2 regions of the Ralstonia edaphi genome follow, and region 2 is predicted to be linked to the other one. Evidence: predicted binding sites of a transcription regulator. Region 2 holds the regulator's gene; the other holds the start of a gene.
What was found. The regulator LexA, encoded in region 2, represses DNA repair genes until DNA is damaged. The targets are predictions, from matches to a motif close to ACTGTATNNNNATACAGT.

Region 1 (5,203 bases), on a different contig from region 2:
GCTGCTGCTGCAGGTGAGCCTGGGGTACACGCCGCTGCAGGCCGGGCTGATGATGGTGCCGGTGGCCGCTGCCGGCATGGCCGCCAAGCCTTTGGGCACCTGGGCTATCAAGCGCTACGGATATCGCCGCATGCTGTCCGTCAACACGGTCATGGTCGGCCTGATGATGGCCAGCTTTGCCGTGATGACGCCCAACGTGCCGGTGTGGCTGCGCATCGTGCAATTGGCGATCTTCGGCACCTTCAACTCGATGCAGTTCACGGCCATGAACACGCTCACGCTGAAGGACCTGACCGGCCCGCTGGCCAGCGCGGGCAACAGCATGCTGTCGATGGTGATGATGCTGTCGATGAGCCTCGGTGTGGCCGCCGCCGGCGCACTGCTGACGGGCTTTACCGACTTCACCGCCGGGCCGGAGGGACGCGACACGCTGGCGGCGTTCCACAAGACGTTTGTCTGCGTGGGCGTCATGACCTGTGCGGCCGCATGGATCTTTGCCCAGCTCTCGCGCTTCGAGTCAACGCACGTCGTCAAGCGGCCCGAGATGGAAGTGCATTGAGCGTGCGCTCCGGCGATTCGGCTGACTACTTTTTCCAGTAGCCGCGCATCTTCTTGCTCAGGTCGACCTTGGCCGCGGCACGTGCTTCGGCTGCGGGGTCCGCGCCGGGCTCCGGTTCTGGCCATGCGCACGCTTCGAACAGCGGCAGCAGCGCAGGCGGAATGAAGCGCGTGCGCGACGCGTAGATGTGCCGGTCGCCGTTGGGGGTTTGCTGCGTGACGTAGAAACGCTGCGGCACCAGGATGTCCAGATGCTCGCGCGCACGCGTCATCGCCACGTAAAGCAGCCGGCGTTCTTCTTCCAGTTCTTCGTGCGAACCCGCGCCCAGATCGGCCGGCATGCAGCCGTCCACGGCGTTCAGCACATACACGGCCTTCCACTCCTGGCCTTTCGATGAATGGATCGTCGAGAGGATCAGGTAGTCCTCATCGCGGTACGGGTCGCCCGATTCATCGCTGGTCAGCTCGGGCGGGTCGAGCGTCATTTCGGTCAGGAACCGCTCGCGCGTGGCGTAGGTGGTGGCCATGCGAGCGAGCTGGTCCAGATCGCCCTGGCGCACGGCCGCGTCGTCGTGCAGGCGCTCCATGTGCGGTGAATACCAGGCGCCGACGGCTTCGAGTTCACCGGCCCATTCCAGGCTGTCTTTGGGCGTGCGCAGGGTTTGCATGAGCGCCATCAGCGCGGTCCAGTCGCCGGCCAGCCGTGCCGGCGGTTCGTAGGCGAGCAGCGCCGCAATCGGGTCCGCCGCTTCCGCCATGGCGTCGAGCACGCGTGCCGCCGTGGCCGGGCCAGCGCCCGGCAGCAACTGGATCACGCGAAACCCGGCAATGCGGTTGCGCGGGTTCTCGGCCCAGCGCAGCACCGACAGCACGTCCTTCACATGCGCGGCTTCCAGAAACTTGAGGCCGCCGTATTTCACGAACGGGATGTTGCGGCGCGTGAGTTCGATTTCCAGCGGCGCGCTGTGGCTCGCGGTGCGAAACAGCACCGCTTGCGATTTCAGCGTCAGGCCGCCTTCACGGTGATGCAGCACCCGCTCGGCCACGCAACGCGCCTGTTCGGCCTCGTCACGCACCGAAATCAACCGCGGGCGATGCGTCGATGCGCGGTCCGTCCACAACGTCTTGGCAAAGCGCTCCGTGGCAAAACGCATCACGCCATTCGAAGCATCCAGAATCGGTTGCGTCGAACGGTAATTGCGCTCCAGCAGCACCGTGTGCGCGGGCCGCGAAAAGTGGCGTGGGAAGTCGAGGATATTGCGCACCGTCGCCGCGCGAAATGCGTAGATCGACTGCGCGTCGTCGCCCACCACGGTGACGCCGCGGCCGTCCGGGCGCAGCGCACGCAGGATGGACGACTGCAGCCGATTCGTGTCTTGGTATTCGTCGACGAGGATGTGGTCGAAGCGCGCGCCGATCTCGGCCGCCAGTTCTGCGTCGGACACCATCGCGTGCCAGTAGAGCAGCAGATCGTCGTAGTCGAGCACGTGCTGCGCCTGCTTGGCTTCGACATACGCATCGAACAGCGTGCGCAATTGCGTCTCCCACATCGCGCACCACGGAAAGTGGTGCTTGAGCACGGCGTTCAGCGGGCTCTCGGCGTTGATGGCGCGCGAGTAGATCGCGATGCAGGTCTGCTTGAGCGGGAAGCGGCGTTCCTTGGTCGACAGGTTCAGTTCATGGCGCACGACGTTGAGCAGATCGGCCGAATCGCTGCGGTCGTGGATGGTGAAATCGGGCGCGAGGCCGACGCGCTCGGCATATTCGCGCAGCAGGCGCGCGCCGATGCCGTGGAAGGTGCCGGCCCAGGGCAGCGTGGTCTTGTATGACGTGCCCGCGGAATTGAGCGCGTTGTTCGATCGCTCGCCTTGCATGGCGCGCGCCAGCAGGTGGCCGGCACGGTTCGACAGCTCGCTCGCCGCGCGGCGGGAAAACGTCAACAGCAGGATGCGTTGCGGATCGGCGCCGTTGGCCACCAGGTGCGCCACGCGCCAGCCCAGGGTGTGCGTCTTGCCGGAGCCCGCACCGGCGAGCACGAGCAGCGGGCCGGTTTCCGCCGCGTCTGCCCCGGAAATACCGAACTCGACCGCCTGGCGCTGCTGGTCGTTCAGCCGGGCCAGGTAACCGGGCGTGGCCGGCACAGTGGCGGTGTCTGGGGTGGGGGAGGCGGCAAGCACGGCAGGGCGTCACAAAAAATAACTGTATGAATATACAGCACTGTGATGCCTGCCTGTGGAAAGTGGGGGTGGTGAACGGAACGCTGACGGCGGTGGCCGATCAGATCCCGTCCCGCAGCTTTTTCGCGAAGTCCTGCGGCGATGCCCGCCGGTTGACCGCATCCACCAGATCCGCCAGGAACCAGGGCAGCACAAGCTGCGTGCCCGGATCGCTCAGGCCGACACTGAGCCTCTCTGTAGCGGCGGGTTCGGCTGGCTTCGGCTGCTGGGCGGCCTGCGGAGGCTGGCTGTGGGCGAGCATCCCTTGCAGGTCCTGATCGGTGAAGGTGAACGTTGACGTGGTCAGGGCCGAGGCCGTCATCGCTGCGGACATCAGCATCGTGGCCACGACGAGGTGTTTGAGGGTATTGGCAGGCATCGCGGCCTCCGGGACAAAGCGGTTGGATGAGGGGCGACCGGCGTGCAACGCGGCGGCCGCAGCAATGATCCACCCTCCGATTCTGGCTGTGGCTTAGGGTTCCGTTTCGCTCAGGAAATCCTCAATGTGGCGCGCAATCCGATCAGTTGGCCTGCGGTTGCAGGGCAATCACCGCCATCCCCGTCAACGCAATGGCCGCGCCGCCGATATCCCAGCGGGTGAGCGTCACGCCGTCGACCAGACGCAGCCACACCAGTGCCACGGCGATATACACGCCGCCGTATGCGGCATAGGTGCGGCCGGCCGCGGTCGGATGCAATGTCAGCAACCACGCAAACAGCGCCAGTGAGGCGGCCGCCGGCAGCAACAGCCAGATCGGCTTGCCTTGCCGCAGCACGAGCCACGGCAGATAACAACCGACGATTTCCGCCACGGCGGTGACGGCGAACAGCACGGCAATACGAAGCAGTTCCAAAGCGGGCCCCGAAGCAATCAAGACGCAGACGGCGCCGATTGTGGCATGTGGGGCGGCGCTGCCGCGATGGTCGCCCGGTCTCAGGCGGGCGAGGCGGTGTGCGCCTCCAGCAGCGCATCGATTTCGGCTTGCGTGCCGGCATACGCGCCGGCGCGCGTGGCGGTGAGGGCGGCCGCCGCTGCGGCTTGGCGCAGATGCGCCTGCGGTGGCGCCTCGGGCGACTGCAGCTGGCTCGCCAGCCAAGCGCCCATCGCGGCATCGCCGCAGCCGACGGTGTCTGCCACCCGTACGGCAAAGGCCGGTTGGGCGATACGCGCATCGTCTTGCTCGCCGTGCGCCGCTGCCAGCCATTCCATGCCCTCCGCCCCGAGCGTGAGCAGGATGTCGGCCTGCGGCGCGAGGGTGCGCAGCGTGGTCAGCGGATCGGCATCCCCGGGAAACAGGTGGCGCAAATCTTCATCCGACACCTTGATGACCGATGCGATGGCGGCCATGCGCAGCAGCAGTGGCGCGTAGTGCGGTGCGTCCATCGCCGTGCGCCAGTTCGGGTCGAAGGTGATGCGGGTGCCTTGCGCGGCCAGCGTTTCGGCCAGCGCCACGAGGCGGCTGCCGAGCGGCTCGCGCGCCAGGCTGATGCAGCCGAAGTGGGCGATCTCCACGGCGGTTTGCCAGCCGGCTGGCAGGGCTTGCGCATCGAAATGCAGGTCGGCGCTGTCATCGCCGACGAAGAAGTAGTGCGGCGGCTGGGTCGACGTGACCATCGCCAGTAACGGCGAGCGATCCACGCGCTGCAGATAGCGCAGGTCGAGCCCGGCGGCCTGGGAATCGGCGAAGAGCGCATCGCCGAACACGTCGTTGCTGATGGCGCCCGCGTAGCCCGTGGGTACACCCAGACGCGCCGCCACGCGCGCCACGTTCCAGCACGCGCCGCCTGGCCGGGCGAGCCATTGGCCGTTGCCTTGGTGCAGGAAATCGGTCAGCGCTTCGCCAAAGACGACGAGGCGGGGCAAGGGCAGGGCGTCGGACATGCAGGCAAGGGGAGATCGGAAGTTTGGGCAGAAGGCGCGACTGGCAGCGGTGAAGCGCGCCGATACAGCGCACGGAATGTCGACAGCCGTTCGGCAAGGCGCGCGTGGCGTGCGGCATCGGGCCGATACGTGGCTTGCACGGGCGGCTTGGCGCAGACGGCCGCTTCGACGCCGCCGTCGGCCATCCAGCCCAGGCGCGCGGCACCGAGCGCGCCGCCGGCTTCGCTGCCGACATGGGTCGTCAGTTCGGTGTTGAGCGTGTCAGCCAGCAATTGCGCCCAGAACGGGCTGCGCGAGCCGCCGCCCACAAACGAGAGCGAGGCCACCTGCGTGCCGGCTGCGCGCAAGGCGTCCAGCCCATCCGCCATGCCAAAGGCGACGCCTTCGAGCACGGCGTAACCGAGCGCGGCGCGGTCGCTGGCATGCGTGAGGTTGTGAAAATGCCCTTGCGCAAACGCATCGTTGTGCGGCGTGCGCTCGCCGCTGAGGTAGGGCAGGAAGAACGGCGCTGACTGGCGTTCGGATTCAGCCAGCGCAGCGATCTCAG
Region 2 (5,203 bases):
ACGGGCGCGGCGTCGGCCAGTTCCATCCCACAAACGGCCACGGCCACGCTCAAGGGCGGAGATCTGGGCGTGGCCGCCGCCGCGCTCGAAGCCAAGCGCGACGCATTTGTGAACAGCCTAGCGGCGCAAGGCAAGTTCTCGATCGACATCGCGCGCACGGCGGACAGCATCGTGGTGAAAGCGACCGGCACGTCGGCGCACGGCTCGCGTCCGGAAGAGGGCGTCAACCCGCTGCCGCGCCTGGCGCTGTTCCTGCGTGCAGCCGATCTCGGCCTGGCAGACAACGCCTACGCCCACGCTGTGCGGTATCTGGCCGATGTTTACGGTACCGATTACCTTGGCAACACCATGGGCGTCGCCTACAAGGATGATTTCATGGGCCCGCTGACCATTTCACCCACCGTGATCGGTGACAAGAATGGCCGCGTGGAGGTGACCGCCAACGTGCGCATGCCGCGCGGCAAAACGCCCGACGCACTGCGCGGCGAGATCGCCGGCAAGATCAACGCATGGGCCAACGCCAACCATGTCGCCGTTGAGATCAACCACGATCAGGGCAACTGGATGGCGCGCGATCCGAAGGGCGCGTGGCTGTCGACGCTGCTCAACATCTACGGCGACACCACTGGCCTCGATGCCAAGCCCGTGCCGACGGCCGGCAGCACGACGGCCAAGCTGATGCCGAACGCCATCAACTTTGGCCCCGCCATGCCGGGCAAGAAGTACACCGCGCACAACGCCAACGAGTACAAGGAAGTGCCGGACCTCGACCTCGATATGCAGATGTTCACCGAGATGCTGGTGCGCATCGGCAATCTGCAGTCGATGCAGTAACCGTTGGAGGACGGCCATGAACATCATCCGCGCCAAGTCGTTCACTGCCGAGCGTGCCTGGGGTGCGCTCGATATTGCCAATATGGGCGGCATTACTACGCGCCTGCACTGGACGGACCAGCCTTATCGCTGGCACGTAAACGACGGCGAGGAGGTGTTCGTGGTGCTCGACGGCACGGTCGACATGCATTACCGCGAAGCCGGTGAAGAGAAGGTCGCGACGCTGGAGCCCGGCGACATTTTCTTCGCCGGTATCGGTTGTGAGCATGTGGCGCACCCGCGTGGCGAGGCTCGGATTCTCGTCGTCGAGAAAGCGGGAAGCGTTTAGCAGCTCGCCGCCCGGTTAGGACAAAAAAAAGCCCGCGATGTGCGGGCTTCGAATTCAGCGATCTCATTGCCCCTGAGGGCATTGGCAATACTACTGTCACGTACGCCAAACAACATCCGGGTAAACGTCCGTTTTGCTAGTGGAACACCGTCGAATGTGCCGCTGCAGCAACTTCCGGACAGAAAAAACAGCCCGCTCAAACGGCGGGCCGAAAATCAGTTGAAGAAAGCCCTGTCCTCAGGGCACGGCAAGTGTATGAAATCAGTTGCGGCGGCAGCATTGGGGTATGCCCTGATCGGGCGCCGCAATGCGGTTTGCAGCCCTTGCCCGTCTTTCTTTTCCTCAGCAGCTTTCAGCCCCAGCGGCACGTGAGCCCACCGGGATCGCATCCAGCATGCGGCAGATGGCGGCCATGCTGCCGACCATCGTACGGCGCTGCTCCCCCTGATAGATGCGCACGCCCTGGGTTTGGCGGAAGGGCACCGGCTGTACCGGGCGGCGGCGGGAAGACATCGATCCGAGTCGCATGACAGACCTCGTGAGTTCGGGTGGAAAAGCGAGTGGCAAGACTCCGCCCTGGCGAGCCGATGGCTCACCTCCAGGTTGGATCAAACAGCGAAGATTTGGCGCGGAGATGCGCCGAAGACTTATGGCGCGGCAGGCCGGATCAGACCGACGGCCAAGCCCTCCAGGTGAAACTCATCGCGATCCAGATCAACATGGATCGGTTCGAAATCGGGGTTCTCGGCGATCAGCTCGACATGTCGGCCCTTGCGCTGGAAACGCTTGACCGTGACGTCATCGCCCAGTCGAGCCACGACGATCTTGCCGTTGGCCGCTTCAGCGGCGCGCTGCACGGCCAGCAGATCGCCGTCCAGAATGCCGGCGTCGCGCATGCTCATGCCACGCACCTTCAGCAGAAAATCGGGCTGCGCAGAAAACAGCGACGGATCAACTTGGTACTGGCGATCAATGTGCTCTGCTGCGAGGATCGGGCTCCCGGCGGCCACGCGGCCCACCAGAGGCAGTGTCAGCTGCATCAACCCCATCGACGGCAGCGAGAACTGATGCTGCGACGTGTCGCCTGCCGCCCGCAGCCGAATGCCCCGCGAGGCGCCCGGGGTCAGTTCGATCACGCCTTTGCGTGCCAGCGCACGCAGGTGTTCCTCGGCTGCATTGGGCGACGAGAAGCCGAACTCCGCGGCAATCTCGGCGCGCGTGGGTGGAAAGCCCGTGCGCTGGATCGTCTGGCGGATCAGGTCGTAAATCTGCTGTTGGCGGGGGGTGAGGGTGGCCATCGGCGTACTGTATATTTGAACAGGTGCTGTGATTTTATACAGTGACGCAGGAAGCGCAAGTGATTTTGTTGTGACCTGTTGCGCGCGCGCCCAGTCCTTCTGATCGGCGTCAAAACCTACGCGACTGGTTAGAAGCTTATGCGCAATCCATGCAGGCGCGGCCGGAGGGAATCGCATAAAATCAAGGCCTTGACCGATTTATTGCATCGCCACATAGCCCGATGGAGCCTCGTTGGGCCGGCCCGAACGTCACCATGTCCGCCTTCAATCAAGAGACCGTTCTGAGCGTCCATCACTGGAATGACTCGCTGTTCAGCTTCAAGACCACGCGCGATCAGGCGCTGCGCTTCCATAACGGCCACTTCGTCATGATTGGGCTGGAGGTCGAGGGCAAGCCGCTGATGCGCGCCTACAGTATCGCCAGCCCGAACTACGAAGAGCATCTCGAGTTCTTCAGCATCAAGGTGCAGAACGGCCCGCTGACGTCGCGACTGCAGCATCTGAAGGTGGGCGACAAGCTGCTGGTGAGCAAGAAGCCGGTCGGCACGCTCGTGCTGGATGACCTGCTGCCGGGCAAGAACCTGTACCTGTTCGGCACCGGCACTGGCCTCGCGCCGTTCATGAGCATCATCCAGGACCCGGAAACCTACGAGCGCTTCGAGAAGGTTGTGCTTTTGCACGGCGTGCGGCAAGTGAGCGAGCTGGCCTATGCCGACTTCATCACCCGGGAATTGCCGAACAACGAATTCTTCGGCGATCAGGTGCGCGAGAAGCTGATCTACTACCCGACCGTCACGCGTGAGCCGTTCCGCAATATGGGCCGCCTGACGGATCTCGTCGACAGCGGCAAGCTGTCTGCCGACATCGGCCTGCCCCCGATGGACCCGGCAGTCGACCGCGCCATGATCTGTGGCAGCCCGGCCATGCTGGAAGACACCTGCAAGCTGCTCGATGCCCGCGGCTTCAAGATCTCGCCGCGCATGGGCGAAGCGGGGGACTACGTGATCGAGCGCGCCTTCGTCGAGAAATAATCGATACGGCTTCCGCTGCAAACGCCGGCCTGTGTGCCGGCGTTTTGTTTTTGCCGGCGCCGAGGGCTATCCCGCGTCGGCAAAGGCGGGGCGGGCGGATACAATGCGCGCCTTGCCCACCACGCATGTCTGCAACGATGTCCTTGCCTACCATCGCCATCCTCGCCACCGGCGGCACGATCGCCGGCTCTGCTGACGACGCTGGCTCCGCCGCACGCTATCGCGCTGGCGCCGTCCCCATCGATCAACTGCTCGCTGCCAGCAAGCTTGGTTTGGAGCGCCTCGCCAACGTGCGCGCCGAGCAGGTCGCCCAGATCGACAGCAAGGACCTCACGTTCGACGTATGGGAAAAGCTCGTTGGACGCATCCGTCATTGGATCGACGTCGAACGTGTGGACGGCGTGGTCATCACGCACGGCACCGACACGCTGGAAGAAACCGCCATGTTGCTGCACCTGACGCAGCAGACCGATACGCCGATCGTTCTGACGGCGGCGATGCGGCCGTCGACGTCGCTGTCTGCAGATGGCCCACTGAACCTGCTGAACGCGGTACGGCTCGCCGCCAGTCCGTCCGCGCGCGGACGCGGCGTTCTGGTAGCGCTAAATCAGCGCGTGCATGCCGCGCGCGATGTGCAGAAGGGTCACACCTATGCGGTGGAGGCGTTTGTCTCGCCGGATGCGGGGCCGCTGGGTTTCGTGCTCGACGCCCAGGTGCAGTTTCAGCGTGCAGCGCAACGTGTGAGCGCAGAGGATGTCCTGCCGATGCCGCCCACGGGCCAGTGGCCATGGGTGGAAGTGCTGGCGAGCTATGCGCAACCCGATGCGCGTGTCGTTGATGCGCTGGTGGCTGCTGGCGTGAAGGGGCTCGTGATTGCCGCAACTGGCGCCGGGTCCATCCATGCCAATCTTGAGGCGGCGCTGAACAGGGCGAGTCAGCAGGGCGTTTTCATACTGCGTTCCACGCGTACAGGGGCAGGCGTGGTGCCTGCCCAGCCGGGCGCGGAGCGCTGGGCATCGAGTGGCTCGCTCAATCCCTATAAAGCGCGTGTGCTGCTGACGTTGCTTCTGGCCTCGGGGCGCGCCCAGGCAGAAGTTGCCTCCCTGCAGCAAGTCATTGATCGATATTGAAAAAATCGCCAAAGCCTGCGTATAATGGCAGGCTAACCAACCTTGCTGCACCGGAGTGTGACGCCCGGGCGGCTTAATCCACAAGGAGCGTCAATGCGTCATTACGAAATCGTATTCATCGTCCATCCGGACCAAAGCGAGCAAGTGCCCGCGATGATCGAGCGCTACAAGAGCACGGTCACTACGCAGGGCGGCCAAGTGCACCGCGTCGAAGACTGGGGCCGCCGTCAACTGGCCTACATGATCCAGAAGCTCGCGAAGGCTCACTACGTGTGCCTGAACATCGAGTGCGGTAAGGAAACCCTGGCTGAGCTCGAGCACGCGTTCAAGTTCAACGACGCTGTGCTGCGTCACCTCATCGTTCAGACCAAGAAGGCTGAAACGGCGCCGTCGCCGATGATGAAGGAAGTCGCACGCGAAGAGGCCAAGAAGGCCGCCGCTCAGACCGAACAGGCCGCCTGATGCCGCGCGCGGTGCTGCGCAAGCCTGATCGCGCATCACCAGCATGAACGAAACCCACGGGGACAACGCCATCAACCGCCTGCAGCTCGTCGCCACTCTGGTCGAGCGCGAGGTGATGCG

Region 1: the regulator LexA is predicted to act here: its motif matches at 2,757-2,774, upstream of R2669_RS02400 (ATP-dependent helicase).

Annotation. Positions count from the first base shown of each region.
Region 1 is NZ_CATWHI010000001.1:543,597-548,799, reverse strand. It holds gene mdtD (multidrug transporter subunit MdtD) at 1-559, shown strand, start outside; gene R2669_RS02400 (ATP-dependent helicase) at 585-2,735, opposite strand; gene R2669_RS02395 (hypothetical protein) at 2,836-3,153, opposite strand; gene R2669_RS02390 (YnfA family protein) at 3,296-3,628, opposite strand; gene R2669_RS02385 (carbohydrate kinase family protein) at 3,709-4,656, opposite strand; gene xylB (xylulokinase) at 4,605-5,203, opposite strand, start outside.
Region 2 is NZ_CATWHI010000005.1:344,833-350,035, forward strand. It holds gene R2669_RS19120 (dipeptidase) at 1-834, shown strand, start outside; gene R2669_RS19125 (cupin domain-containing protein) at 851-1,162, shown strand; gene R2669_RS19130 (hypothetical protein) at 1,505-1,690, opposite strand; gene lexA (transcriptional repressor LexA) at 1,810-2,460, opposite strand; gene R2669_RS19140 (ferredoxin--NADP reductase) at 2,715-3,491, shown strand; gene R2669_RS19145 (asparaginase) at 3,629-4,621, shown strand; gene rpsF (30S ribosomal protein S6) at 4,715-5,083, shown strand; gene priB (primosomal replication protein N) at 5,127-5,203, shown strand, end outside.